Regions from separate parts of the Dehalogenimonas alkenigignens genome, predicted to be linked through region 2. Evidence: riboswitches for the same ligand, from Rfam matches in the RefSeq annotation. Region 2 holds a riboswitch; the other holds the start of a gene.

Region 1 (7,221 bases), 350 kb from region 2:
CTTTCTTACGAGAGAAAGAGCTTGATTTCGCTTACAGTTTAGCGGGGGTCGCGCGTTTCCGCGTTAGTGTTATGCGACAGAGGGGTACTCTTTCATTAGCTTTCCGTCAGGTGCCGTTTCAGATCCTCTCTATGGAACGGCTTGGGGTACCTGCAATCTGTAAGGAACTTATTTTAAAACCACGTGGCATGATCCTGGTGTGCGGACCGACGGGCTCCGGAAAATCAACGACCATGGCCGCGATGGTAGACTACCTGAATCAGAATGCTTCACGTAATGTAATCACTATCGAAGATCCGATTGAATACCTGCACTCGAATAAAAAATGCTTGATCGCCCAGCGGGATCTCGGAGATGATACCAAAGCCTTCGCCGTCGCTTTGAAACACGCCCTCCGCCATGACCCGGATGTAATCATCGTCGGTGAAATGCGTGACCTTGAAACCATTTCTACGGCCATAGCCGCGGCTGAAACCGGGCACCTCGTCGTTGGCACGCTTCACACCACCGACGCTGCCCAGACCGTTGACAGGGTAATCGATATCTTCCCGCCTTCTCAACAGCAGCAAATTCGGCTGCAATTCAGCCAGGTGATTGAAGCTGTACTAGTCCAGACTCTGATTCCCAGGCTCAACGCCAAAGGAAGAGTACCTGCTTTTGAGGTGATGGTTGCCAGTCCGGCGGTTAGAAACCTAATTCGCGAGCAGAAAACTCACGAGATCACCAACGTCATTCAACTCTCTGGGAAAGACGGCATGCAAACTCTAGACCAGTCACTCTCGGATTTACTCCGTAAAAACCTGATATCAAAAGAGGAAGCCCTCCTGAAAAGCAGCCATCCTGAAAAACTCCAGAAGTTGCTGCAGTACCAGGCCACTGCTGGTTTTAGATAATGACCAAGATTGTCTAAAGCCGCCGTCGGCCTTATAATGCGGCTTATGGGACATATTGATCATAAGGCTGAAGCGCCCAAGTCCGTCGGCTGTGCGGTCATAACCATTTCTGATTCCCGAACTGAGGACACCGATGAATCCGGGCGCTATCTAACAGCAGCACTCAAGGAAAACGGCCACGCCGTCCTCGCTTACCGCCTGCTCAAGAACGATGCTCCGGCAATTAATAAAGCCATCGCCGGGTTCGCCGGCGATGTTTCAGTGAAGGTCATTATAACCACCGGCGGGACCGGTCTCTCTCACCGCGACATCACTGTCGAGACCGTTTCCGGTTTGCTTGACAAAGAAATTCCGGGTTTCGGTGAGCTCTTCCGATTATTGACCTGGGAAAGCATCGGCACGCCGGCTATCATGAGCCGCGCGCTGGGCGGTGTCATTTCCGGCAAAATCATCTTGTGCCTACCGGGCTCTATCAACGCGGTTAAGCTAGCCGCAGAAAAGATAATTCTGCCCGAGCTTGGGCACCTGGCGAGGGAGGCCGGGCGGTGAAGCCTTTCGGACGACTGCTGGATTTCGATAATGCCCTCGCGATAGTGTTGAATGCCGTAGTACCTGTTGACACGTCTGAATCTGTACCGATTAAAAACCTTTTCGGTCGCGTTTTGGCCGAAGATCTCCGGGCGATTATGTCAATTCCTCCCTTTTCCCGGGCTGCCATGGATGGCTACGCCGTTATTGCCGAGGATACCTTCGGCGCCGGGCGGCGAAGCCCAAAGTCTCTGCGGGTGGTAGACCAAATCTTCGCTGGGGACGCCCCTTTTGTGACTACTGAAAAAGGCAAAGCTGTCCAAATTGCTACCGGGGCGCCCATGCCTGCCGGCGCCGATGCTGTGGTCATGGTAGAAGAGACCGAGCGTGTCGATGAACAGGTCAATATCTACAAGGCGGTTTATCCCGGTGCCAACATCGGCCAAGCCGGAGAAGATATCAAACAGGGTGAAATCATTTTGAAACAGGGGACTCAGTTTGACGCCGGTAAGATCGGCGTGCTGGCTTCCCAGGGCTTCTCCGAAGCTTCAGTATTCAGAAAACCCCGCGTCGCCATCATGCCCACCGGTGAGGAGATCGCCCCCGCCGGGCAAGCTCTCAAACCGGGGCAGATCTACGATATTAATTCTCACACCCTGGCCGCGGTGGTAGGCTCAAATGGCGGAGAACCAGTGAAGATGCCTATCGCTGAGGACAAACCGTTGAAACTGCGTACTGCAATCGAAAAAGCTTTGGAAAATGACATGGTGGTCATCTCTGGCGGTTCGTCGGTCGGCGAGCGTGATCTCATGTTCAGCATACTGGAAGATCTGGGGAAGGTGCTTTTCCACGGCATCCAAGTCAAGCCGGGCAAGCCGACCATGTTCGCCGTAATCGACGGCAAGCCGGTGCTGGGTATGCCGGGATACCCGACGTCGTGTCTCATTAACGGTCATGTTCTACTTGCCCCGGCGGTAAGGAAAATGGCTCGTTTACCAGTCGAAGCGAAAAGACCCGCAGAAGCTATGCTGGCGCAGAGCGTGCCTGGCAGTGTCGGCCGACGACAGTTCCTTCCGGTTAAACTTGTCGCCGGACAAGCCTGGCCATTGTTCAAAGAATCCGGCGCAATCACCGCCACCGCTGAGGCCGACGGTTACTTGGACATTCCGGCCAACATCGACATCCTGGAAAAAGGAGAGACGGTTCGGGTTTTCTTGTTTAACGGCTGAATTAAACCCTTGCCGTCACCGGAATGAGTTACGCTCCAACAACCTCAATGGTATCCCCGGCTTGTATCTCGCCACCTTGTATGATGCGGGCAAAGACGCCCTCAAGAGGCATGACACACATCCCCACCTGGCGGTAGATCTGGCAGTGGTGATGACATTCCTTGCCGATCTGGGTGATCTCCAGCTCAACTCCCCGCCCTGTCTTTAGCCTCGTACCGACAGGCAGTGCCATCAGTTCGAGACCTTCGGTCGTCAGGTTCTCGGCGAAGTCGCCGGGTGAAAGCGTCAGCCCTTTGGCGCGCATCTTGTCAATGCTGGAATTGTCCAGCAGGCTAACCTGCCGGTGCCAGCCTTTGGTAGCGTGGGCGTCGCCTTGAATGCCGTAATCCGCCTCCAGAAAGCCGCGGCCAATATCTTTTTTCTTAGTGCCTTTTTTTATGCTAGTGCAAACGGCGACAATCTTAGCCATCCAGCCTCCTGTAAGTCCCGCTCTTGCCACCCTCTTTAGTCTCAAGGTAGATTCGTTCTATGGTCATGCCCTTGTCCACCGCCTTGCACATATCGTATACCGTAAGAACGGCGATGCTGGCGGCGGTGAGGGCTTCCATCTCAACACCGGTAGGCCCGGTGCATTTCACCTCGGCCGATACTATTAACTGGTCGGTGCCGTAAAACTCGAACTCGACTGCGGCTCCGGAAATTGTCAACGGATGGCACAGCGGTATCAGTTCCGGCGTTTTCTTGGCAGCCATTATTCCGGCAATACGCGCCGCTGCCAGTACATCGCCCTTTCTGATCTCCATATTCTTGATGAGCTCAAGTGTCTCAGGTTTCATGCTGATATGAGCGATAGCCACAGCGCGGCGGCTGGTGGTTACCTTTTCGGTCACGTCTACCATCCTGGCTCGGCCACGCTCATCGACATGAGATAATTCCATGAGCTATCCCCCGATCTGACGCATCTGGCGGCCGCCAATGCCGGCCGTTTCCAAATGGTGGCGCTCCGGTTTGGCAATGATCGCCTGTTTAAGCAGGTCTTTCAAATCCGAGATACCGGCGCCATTTCGCAAAGCAGATTTGATATCGATCTCAAGGTCGTTCAGCAGGCAAGGCCTCAGCTTACCGTCTGCAGTCAGCCGCAACCGGTTGCACTGGCCACAGAAGCGATGGCTGACCGGACGAATGAAGCCGATCGTTCCCTGTCCTTCACCGAAACTGAAGTAGCTGGCTGGACCAGCGCCGGAGAGGCAGCACGGCCACAGGTCGCTCACCATCGATTCTATCTTTTCTTTGATTTCAGCCACCGTCATTGATGGAGTACTGCCAATCCCTCCGAAAGGCATATGCTCGATGAAACGAACGTGCCATCCCTCATCCTTAGCCATCAAGGCGAAATCTTCTACCTCATCGTCGTTCACCCCGGGTATGACCACCATGTTTATCTTCACCGGCGAAAGCCCAACGCGATGAGCTTCTTGAATTCCTTCGAGTACGTCGCCAAGCTTGTCGCCGCCGGTGATCCGTTCAAAACGGCCAGGCCTCAGCGAGTCGAGACTTACATTGATGCGTTTCAAGCCGGCGCTGCGCAACTTTGTAGCCTGCTCCTTTAGCAGCGTGCCGTTGGTGGTTAGTGAAATGTCTTCAATACCCGGAATCGGCGTCAACAATTCGATCAGATTCCACAAATACGGCCGCACCAGCGGTTCGCCTCCACTCAGCCGGACATGACGTACTCCGAGGGCAGCGGCAGCTTTGGTCACCCGCTCAATCTCTTCATAACGCAAGATGTCGTCATGGTGAAGGTGGTTGATTTCGCCGTCGCTGCAGTAGGTGCATCGCAGATTGCATCGGTCTGTGACCGAAATACGCAGGTAGTTAACGCGACGATTGAAGGCATCAAAAGTGCCGGTAACGCAATTAGCTTCGGTCATTGGATCAAACAGTCCCTCAAACGAAGGACGGCGTAAGCGCTCATACCCCTCCTTTCCAAAAACGGGAGGCGCCGCCGTTTCCAGCGACACCCTGACCGGCCGTCTGCCATGTTTCTTTTGAAAGTTAGGCCGGGACGGCTCGAAGGGTTTATTCATCTAAACTATAGCATGCGGTACTAGTACCGGGCAAATACTCATACATGGTAGTATGAACGTCAGCGTTTCAAGAGTGTTTGCATTGTTGACTAACCGGACGCATTAATTTATCATTGGCGGGTTCTTCAGGCAATCAAACCACTTTGCGGAGAGGTGCTGGAGTGGACTATCAGGCACGCCTGGAGAGCGTGAGTCGAGGTAACTCGACCGTGGGTTCGAATCCCACCCTCTCCGCCAATTCAAGTTTTCCACTCAGTCATTCCTGAACGATTGTCTCTCGCAATGCCCTGTGTTAAAATTGCGACGCTTTGAACGAACAGAGTAACACTGTCCATTACCTGGGTTTCAGTCTTATTCCAGGTATCGGCCGGGTCCGGCTTACAATGTTGGAGAAATATTTCGGAGATCTTTCGACCGCCTGGAAGGCCAACGAAGCGGAATTATCGAAGGTCGGTCTCGATTGCGGTACGATTAATTCAATTGTTTACTGGCGATCTAAAGTTGAACCAGCGCGTGAACTGGAAAAAGCAGATCGTTTCGGGGTTTCCGTCGTCACCGCAGTAAGCCCAAAGTATCCCTCCAGACTTAAGGAGATTTACGACTATCCACCAGTTTTGTATATCAAGGGTAATCTTCTGCCTGAGGACCAGCTTTCAATTGCGGTGGTGGGGACACGAAATCCAACAGCCTATGGCAGGCAAGTGACCGAGGAGATCGTAACCGCGCTTAGCCGAAATAATGTCACCATCGCTTCAGGTTTGGCCCGCGGGATAGATACGATTTCCCACTCTTCTGCCCTAAAAGCGGGCGGTCGTACGATTGGGGTACTAGGCTCCGGGGTTAATGTAATATACCCACCAGAAAACACAGCTATCGCAAAGCAAATAATTGAAAATGGGGCTCTAATTTCAGAGTATGCGATGGATATGGGACCAAGGCCTGAAAATTTCCCCCGGCGTAACCGCATCCTCTCAGGCTTGACGTTGGGCACACTAGTGACTGAAGCTGGGGAAAAGTCAGGGGCTTTAATTACCGCCGAATACGCCTTAGACCAAAACCGAGATGTTTTCGCCATACCGGGGAACATTTTCTCAGCCAAGAGTTCTGGAACAAACCGTTTGATTCAACAAGGTGCAAAGTTGGTGAGAACCGAATCCGACATTTTAATAGAGCTCAATATCGAATCAGTTGCTACACAACTTGAATTCAAAGAAACACTCCCGGTGACTGAAAATGAAAAAAACTTAATTAGATATCTTGGTGTGGAACCAGTACACATTGACGAAATTTGCCGCACATCCAAACTACCTGCTTCAGTTGTAAGCTCAACTTTATCAATGATGGAATTAAAAGGCACAGTCAAACACCTTGGCGGTATGAACTATACGCTTTCAAGGGTGATTAAGGAGTCGTAAACGAGAGTAAAATGAAGTCACCCACGAATTTCGTTATTGTTGAGTCCCCTGCCAAAGCAAGGACTCTCTCCCGTATCCTCGGTCCCAAATATATAGTCAAGGCTTCGATGGGACATATCCGTGACTTACCGAAAAGCAAGCTCGGCGTTGATACTGAGAATGACTTCAAACCGCAGTATTTAGTGATGCGAGACAAATCATCAATTCTGACAGAATTAAAAGAAGGGCTCTCCAAAGCCTCTGCGGTATTTTTAGCGACAGATCCTGACCGAGAGGGCGAAGCAATAGCGTGGCACCTGAAAGAATCTATTTGTACGCCCCGGGCGTCATGCAACCGGGTGACTTTTCATGAGATTACGCCGGAAGCAATAACTGCGGCTTTTAATTCACCGCGTGAAATCAATATGAATCTGGTAAACGCTCAGCAAGCCCGGCGCATACTCGATCGATTAGTCGGGTATAAGCTTTCACCCCTACTGTGGCAAAAGATCCGCCGCGGTTTATCAGCCGGTCGTGTCCAATCTGTAGCCTTGCGAATAATCGTTGACAGAGAACGCGAAATTCTTTCCTTCAAACCTGAGGAATATTGGACCATAGAAGTTGATTTGATAAAACATAATTCAACTCAGAAGTTCAAAGCTACGCTCATCGGGCAGGGTGATAAAAGAAGAATAAGCATCAAGACAGAAGAACAAGCACTGGCGGTTGAGAAGGATCTTGGGTCCGCTAAATATTCGGTGTCCAGCGTGGGAGTCAAGGAGGTAATGAAGCAGCCTTCCCCCCCCTTCATTACCAGTACGCTCCAGCAAGAAGCTTATCGTAAGTTGCGGTTCACGGCACGTCAAACAATGGCAATTGCACAGCAATTGTATGAAGGTTTACCGATAGGAACCGAGGGCAGTGTAGGTTTAATAACCTACATGCGAACCGACTCGATTCAGGTTTCCGGATCGGCGATCTCCGAGGCAAGAAAATATATCGAGAGACAATTTGGCAACGCTTATCTGCCTAAAAACGTTCGATCTTTTACTAGTTCCGTAAAAGGAGCGCAAGAAGCACATGAAGCCAT
Region 2 (7,221 bases):
GTCGACGGGGTTTCGTTTGAAATCAGCCAGCCGGGGCAGGCTTTGGCGCTTATCGGCGAATCCGGATGCGGCAAGTCCAGCGCAGGTTTGGCTTTGCTGCGCCTGTTGCCTGGCAACACATCCGAATTCTCTGGATCGATACGTTTCGAGGGCTGCGATTTAACCACATTGAATAATGAGGATTTTCGGCGCAGTTACCGATGGAAAAAGATCGCCTGGGTGCCGCAAAACACTAAAAGTTCTCTGGATCCGTATTTTAGCATCGAAGCCCAGTTTAAGGAGCTTTTCGAGGCTCACGGCATCCGTAATGCCGCTGAAAAAATCAGCCGGTTGCTGGCAACCGTTGGTTTGTCCAAAGAGAAATGCGGTTCAATTCCGGACAGGCTGAGCGGCGGTGAAATTCAACGGGCTTGTATCGCCCTCGCCTTCGCCCTGGAGCCTGCTCTGGTGATTCTGGATGAACCAACATCCGCGCTTGACCCCAGCTTGAAAGGCCAGATAATATCCCTTCTCATTTCGTTGAAAAAAGAGTTATCCACCTCGTATTTGTTTATCACTCACGACATTGCCCAGGCAGCCGCCGTTTGTGACTATTTCATTGTCCTTTATGCTGGAAAAATCGTCGAAAAAGGTACCCGTGAACAAATACTAAAAACCCCGTTGCATCCCTACACCAGGAAACTCCTTGAATGCATAAGCCTGTCTCATCAAGGCGAAGGCGTAGCTTATATACCCGGCGAACCACCTGACCTGAAGGGGTCTAACTCCGGTTGCTCCTTTGCGCCGCGTTGTGATCAGTCAGAGGCGGCGTGCTTAAAAGGCGTCCCGGTTTTGGATGAAACGGAGGAGGGGCACTTTGTGGCCTGCCGGCTGGCGCGAAAGATTTGAACTGCTGGCGCGCCTGGAGGGATTCGAACCCGCGACCCTCGGTTCCGAAGACCGATGCTCTATCCGCTGAGCTACAGGCGCCTGTCGTCGGGAAAAAGTTTGGGGTGGGTAGTGGGATTCGAACCCACGGTCTTCAGGGCCACAACCTGACGCCTTAACCACTCGGCTATACCCACCGCGCAAAGTATGATTATAGCCAGAATGCCATGCCGATTTCAATTTGCGGCTTGAGAACTCGCCGTTGGAGATGAGCCGAGCCTGCCTCCCGTGATATAATCCAAACTTATGCTGGAACAACTTGAGAAAATCGAAAAGCGTTATACCGAGATAGAAGAGGCAATTGCCACACCCGAAGTCGCCGCCAATATCCCGGAGCTCACCCGTCTTGCCAAGGAGCGCGCCGCTCTGGAAGATATCGTCGGCCTTTACCGGAGATACCTGCGCACCGTGAAGGCTTTAGAGGACACCGAACACCTTTTAGACACCGAGCGGGACGAGGAGATGTTGGCACTGGCGCGGGAGGAACACCAAAGCCTCAAAGAGCAGCAGGAGTCCCTCTACGAGGGACTGAAAATCGCCCTGTTGCCTAAGGACCCCAATGCCGGCCGCAACATCATCATGGAAATCCGCGCCGGTACCGGCGGCGACGAGGCCAAGCTTTTTGCCGCCGATCTTTTCCATATGTACACCCGCTACGCCGAACTCAAGGGCTGGAAGGTAGATGTTATCGACCTGTCTGAATCCGCCGCCGGCGTTTTCAAGGAGGTTATCTTTGAGATCGACGGCGAGGAAGTATACAACCGCCTGAAGTTCGAGAGCGGCGTCCACCGTGTTCAGCGCGTCCCGGTGACTGAGGCCGCCGGACGCATCCATACATCGACAGCGACGGTAGCGGTGCTGCCGGTCGCCGAGGAGGTCGAGGTCGACATCAGCCCCGACGAGCTGCGGGTCGACATCTTCCATTCCGGCGGGGCGGGTGGCCAGAACGTCAACAAAGTGGCTACCGCGGTGCGCCTGACCCACCTGCCCACTGGTCTCGTCGTTGTTTGCCAGGACGAGCGTTCCCAGCTTCGGAACCGGCAGAAAGCCATGGACGTGTTGCGGGCACGCCTTCTGGCGATGGAACAGGAGAAGCAGCAGTCGGAGGTGACCGACGCTCGCCGCTCCCAGATCGGCACCGCCGAGCGCTCGGAGAAGATCCGCACCTACAACTTCCCCCAGGACCGCCTGACCGACCACCGCATCGGCCTGTCGGTCCACAACCTGCCGAAACTGCTGCAAGGCTATCTTGATGACGTCATTGACGCTCTGGCTACCGATGAGCAGGCGCGGTTGCTGCAATCCGCCGGCATATGACCGTCGCCGCCGCTATCCATCAGGCTTCCGCTCGCCTGTCAGGTCTTTCTGCCCGCCTCGACGCCGAGGTGCTGATGCGCCATGTTCTCGGTCTTTCTCGTATCGAGTTGTACCGGCGCCTTTTCGATGTTCTAACACCAGGCGATGAAGCCCTTTATTCGGTGTTGATCGATCGGCTGATCGCCGGCGAGCCGCTGCAGTACCTCACCGGGCACACCGAGTTCTATGCGCTTGAGTTTTATGTCAACCCAACCGTCCTTATTCCCCGTCCGGAGACTGAAATCCTTGTCGCACAAGCCCTCGATATCGCAAGGCTCAAGACGGGGGACAAGCATAACGCGCTGGTTATCGCCGATGTCGGCTGCGGCTCCGGCGCGGTAGCTGTAACCCTGGCAAAACATTTGCCTGAATCGGTAATCTTTGCCATCGATACCTCGCCAGAGGCTCTTAACCTGGCCCGCCGCAACGCCGCCAGCCACGCCGTTACGAACATCGAGTTCATCCATGGCGACCTCCTCGACGGCGTCGCTGACCGCCGCCTCGACATCGTCTGCGCTAACCTGCCCTACGTCCCTTCCGCCGAGGCCAGGGGCAACAGGTTTGAACCACAGCTTGCGCTGGACGGCGGGCCGGACGGTTTAGATATCATCCGCCGCCTGGTCAGCCAGACTGCTGCCCGCGATGATAAGCCCGGCTGGTTGCTCCTCGAGTTCGGTTCATGTCAGTCCGCTGCGGTCAAATCAATAATTAATCAGGCATTCCCCGGAAACCGTACCGAAATCATCCGGGATCTCATCCCCCTTGATCGTGTCTCGGTCACCAAACTTCCCCCGTAGCGGATAACATATGAACTTGATAACTCGCGTCGTAGGACCCGTGACGCAGTTGACCGGGACGCAGTGCGGGTGTTAAATTAAGCCAGTCGTTGACCAATCGTTCAATTACGTCGAGGAGGCTGCTCTTGGATATCATCGTTCTGATCAAGCAAATCCCCGACCCCGAAATTCCTCCAGCAAGTTTCAAGATTGATCCCTCCGGCACCAAGGTCGTACCTCCCGCCGGAGTCTCTCCGGTGATCGATCCCTACTCTGAGCACGCTCTGGAGGCTGGGCTGCGGCTCAAAGACACCAACACTGGCAGCACCTTGAAAGCGGTTTCTTTGGGAAGCGGCCTTAATAAAGAACTCCTTAAAAAAGCCCTCGCCCTCGGTGCCGATGAACTCATCCTGTTGGACGACCCGGCCTTCGCCGACCTGGACAGCGCCGCTGCCGCCGCCGTCCTTGCCGCCGCAGTTAAAAAGATCGGCAAGTTCGATGTTATCCTCGCCGGTCGCACCGCCGCGGATTGGGACGCCGGCCAGACCGGCCTGCTTCTGGCTGGTCACCTCGGCCTGCCTTCATTGTCCCGCGCCCGCAAGGTCGAGTTCACCGGCGGCAAACTTCGCGTCGAGCGCATCGTCAACGGCGGCTTTGAAGTCGTCGAGGCAGCCTTACCCGCTGTCGTCACCGTTTCTGGAGAACTCGGGAAACTCCGTCTGCCCAACATCAGGGGAGTACTCGCCGCCAAGAAAAAGGAGCCGCTCTTTTGGAAAGCTACCGACCTGGGCACCGTCGCCGTTAACCGTCTGGTGAAGCTGGTGAGGCTCTATCAACCGGTGCGGGAAGCGAAGTGCGAACTGATCCCCGGCGCCACCCCTGAAGAACAGGGCGCTAACCTGGCGCTGAAGCTTCGTGAACTAAAGCTGATCTAGCAGTTCCCAACTTTCCCTCCCGAGAGGAAAGACATAAAAGGAGCGGGTGAAAACATGCCAGATAATCAAAGCGTCCTAATCGTCGTCGAGGTCAAAGGCGGCACGCCGGCGCCTGCCGCCGCCGAGCTTTTCACCGCTGCGAAGGCAATCACCGCCGACGAATCCATTTTCGCCCTTGTTGTTGGCACCGGCGCCAGAGAGGCCGCCGTTGCCGTCGGTAGATTGGGTGCCGTGAAGGTCTTTGCCGCCGAAGTCGGCCAAGTTTCGAGTGATGCCGTCGCCCTGACGGTGATGCCGCTGGCCGCTAACTTGAACCCAAAAATCATCCTCCTGGCTGAAACCGATTTAGGCCGCGACCTGGCGCCGATGCTGGCCGCCCGGCTTTCGACCGCCGCTGTAACCGATGTTATCGCTATCCGTACTGAGGGCGGCAGCCGGATTTTTACCCGCCCCGTCTACGGCGGCAACGCGCTGGCGGATTTTACCATCGATACCGAACCCCAGGTCGTTTCCATCCGGCCCAAGACCTTCGCTCCGGCACCGGCCAACGATAAGCACACCGTTGAGATTTTGGAATTGCCGGCGGCTGAACCATTGACGGGTGTTCAAATCCTGGAGCGAGTAGCCGTGAAAGAGACTGGCCCAAAGATCGAAGAGGCAAAAATCGTCGTCGGCGGCGGCCGCGGCCTGGGTGGGCCCGAGGGTTTTGCCCAGCTCCAGGAACTCGCCGGCCTCCTCGACGGTGTCGTTGGTGCCTCCCGTCCGCCGTGTGACCAGGGTTGGTGGCCAGAATCTGGACAGATCGGAGTCACCGGCAAGATCATCGCCCCGGATTTATACATTGCCGTCGGTATCTCCGGCTCGTCACAGCACCTTTCTGGCGTCTCCGGCGCCAAAACACTCGTGGCCATCAACAAGGACGCCGAAGCAAACATTTTCAAAGCCGCCGCTTACGGCGTCACCGGCGATTGGAAGAAGGTTGTCCCGGCCCTCGTCGCCAAGGTCAAGGAGCTCACCGGCAGATAGCGTTACCATTCACTCCGGCGAACCATGATGGGAACCGTCATCGATTCCTGATTGACCGGTATTAGTACTCTGTGTTACCATGAGCTTAATTAAATATTGATCTCCGAAGTCTTGGAGCCTAACTCCTCGGTGATATGGCGACAAGACCGGCGGTCCTTCACAGAAGGACCCGAGGGTGATGCCGGAAACGGCGCCGCCTCCCGCGATTTGGAAAGGAGAGCATGCCATGACGAGGGTACTCCGTGGCCGCGCACCTCCTTAAAAGAGGTGCTTTTTGTTTGTACTATTCCAAATATTTGATAAGGGGTACAGATGAGAAAAACATGGTTAAAAGTTTCCGGCTTGTTGTTGTCGATGCTACTCGCGGCTTCATCGATCGCCGGCTGCAATGGATCTGATAATCCATCAACCACCGGTCCGACGGTATCGCCGACCACCGAACAGGGCAGCGGCATCCTCTCCCCGGCAAAACGCCTCAAGGTGGCTACAACCAGCTCCCTCTACGACACCGGCTTGTGGGCCCTCCTGGAGCCCATGTTCGAGAAAGAGTTCGGAGTGGAAGTCGATGTCCTGTATGCCAACACCGGTATTGCCCTGCAATACGGCCAACGCGGCGATGTTGACATTATCACCGTCCATGACAAGGCTCGGGAACTCCAGTTCATTGCCGACGGTTACGGTACAACCCGCAGCGCTTTCGCTTACAATTATTTCGTTATTGTAGGCCCTGCCTCCGATCCGCTCGGATTGAAAGGCCTTTCCGCCGAGGATGCCTTCAAGAAGTTGTTCGCTTCCAAGACCGCCAAGTTCGTCTCCCGTGGCGATGCCTCCGGGACCAATTCCAAGGAGCAGGCTATTTGGAAGGCTGCCGGCATCACTTACACCGATGTCCGCAGTTCAGGCGCTTGGTACGTCGAGTCCGGCCAGGGCATGGGACCAACTCTTCAGATGGCCGGGCAGCTTCAGGGTTACACCCTTTCCGATATTGGCACCTTTTTAGCTTTCAAAGGACAGACCGGCCTGACTTCTATCGTAGATAAAGGGTCGATTCTGCTGAATGTTTATGCCGCAGTCCCGGTCAATCCGGTAAAAGTTGCCGTGAGTAACAAGGACATGGCTCAAAAGATGGTCGAATGGCTGTTGTCCCCGGCCATCCAGAAGATCATCGGCGACTACGGCGTCAAGGACTACGGCGCGCCGCTATTTACCCCTTGCGCCGGAAACGAACCGGCGAATTAATTAAATGGAAGAGATCTGGCTTGGTCTGCAAAGGGCTATCGAACTAATCTTTTCGGCTGATCCCGACGTTATGGAAGCCACCTGGCGGTCGCTGAGTATCTCAGCGACCGCCAGCGTCATCGCCGCAGTCATCGCTCTGCCTTTAGGCTCTCTCATCTTCCATAACACCTTCCCCGGCAAGCGCTTCCTGATCAGCTTCATCCATACCCTGTTTTCCCTGCCGACGGTTTTGGTCGGCCTGTTTGTCTTCCTGCTGTTCTCGCGCTCCGGTCCGCTTGGGGAGTTCGGGCTGCTTTTCACCCCGACAATTATGGTTATTGGCCAGGCTGTGCTGGTGACACCGCTGATACTCGGCCTCGTTATTTCGGCGCTCTCCGGAATCGACCTCATGGCTAAAGAGACGGCAATTGCCTTGGGCGCCAGCCGCTGGCAAATGGGATTGCTGTTGATCAAAGAGGCCAGGTACGCTATCTTCACCGCCTTCATCCTCGGCTTTGGTCGTGCCATCTCCGAAGTCGGCCTGGCGCTCATGGTCGGCGGCAACATCCGCGGCTTCACCCGGGTGCTGACCACCGCCATCTCGCTCGAGACCAGTAAGGGCGACATCGAACTGTCGCTGGCCTTGGGAATAATCCTGCTGGGTATTGCCCTGCTAATCAATATGGCGCTCTCCTGGCTGCAGCAGCGCGGTACAGACGTCAGGCGGAGACCGGTGGAATGAATTTTTCGAACGCCAAACCGATTATCGAAGCCCGGGGGCTACGACAGCGTTATGGCGGCAACTTCAGCTTGAAAGATATAAACTTGACCGTCGCCGCCGGCGAGACAGTGGCGCTGATCGGTCCCTCCGGCGCCGGTAAAAGCACCGTCCTCAGGCTGCTGGATCTCCTGGAGCAACCGTCTGGGGGCGCCATAGTCATTGGCGGGCAGCAGGTGACCGGCAGCGCCTCCAGTCGACTGGA

The links. Region 2 has a riboswitch for molybdenum cofactor ahead of DEALK_RS08360 (ABC transporter substrate-binding protein). Riboswitches for the same ligand answer to the same signal wherever they lie in the genome.
Region 1: another riboswitch for molybdenum cofactor. It lies ahead of moaA (GTP 3',8-cyclase MoaA); the one in region 2 lies ahead of DEALK_RS08360 (ABC transporter substrate-binding protein).

Annotation. Positions count from the first base shown of each region.
Region 1 is NZ_KQ758903.1:1,245,344-1,252,564, reverse strand. It holds gene DEALK_RS06585 (type IV pilus twitching motility protein PilT) at 1-893, shown strand, start outside; gene DEALK_RS06580 (MogA/MoaB family molybdenum cofactor biosynthesis protein) at 939-1,442, shown strand; gene DEALK_RS06575 (molybdenum cofactor synthesis domain-containing protein) at 1,439-2,650, shown strand; gene DEALK_RS06570 (MOSC domain-containing protein) at 2,679-3,119, opposite strand; gene moaC (cyclic pyranopterin monophosphate synthase MoaC) at 3,112-3,588, opposite strand; gene moaA (GTP 3',8-cyclase MoaA) at 3,592-4,581, opposite strand; molybdenum cofactor riboswitch at 4,614-4,738, opposite strand; tRNA gene DEALK_RS06555 (tRNA-Ser) at 4,885-4,974, shown strand; gene dprA (DNA-processing protein DprA) at 5,046-6,152, shown strand; gene topA (type I DNA topoisomerase) at 6,164-7,221, shown strand, end outside.
Region 2 is NZ_KQ758903.1:1,593,864-1,601,084, forward strand. It holds gene DEALK_RS08325 (ABC transporter ATP-binding protein) at 1-888, shown strand, start outside; tRNA gene DEALK_RS08330 (tRNA-Arg) at 894-969, opposite strand; tRNA gene DEALK_RS08335 (tRNA-His) at 989-1,064, opposite strand; gene prfA (peptide chain release factor 1) at 1,174-2,244, shown strand; gene prmC (peptide chain release factor N(5)-glutamine methyltransferase) at 2,241-3,080, shown strand; gene DEALK_RS08350 (electron transfer flavoprotein subunit beta/FixA family protein) at 3,206-3,994, shown strand; gene DEALK_RS08355 (electron transfer flavoprotein subunit alpha/FixB family protein) at 4,049-5,020, shown strand; molybdenum cofactor riboswitch at 5,110-5,254, shown strand; gene DEALK_RS08360 (ABC transporter substrate-binding protein) at 5,333-6,259, shown strand; gene DEALK_RS08365 (ABC transporter permease) at 6,264-6,980, shown strand; gene DEALK_RS08370 (ABC transporter ATP-binding protein) at 6,977-7,221, shown strand, end outside.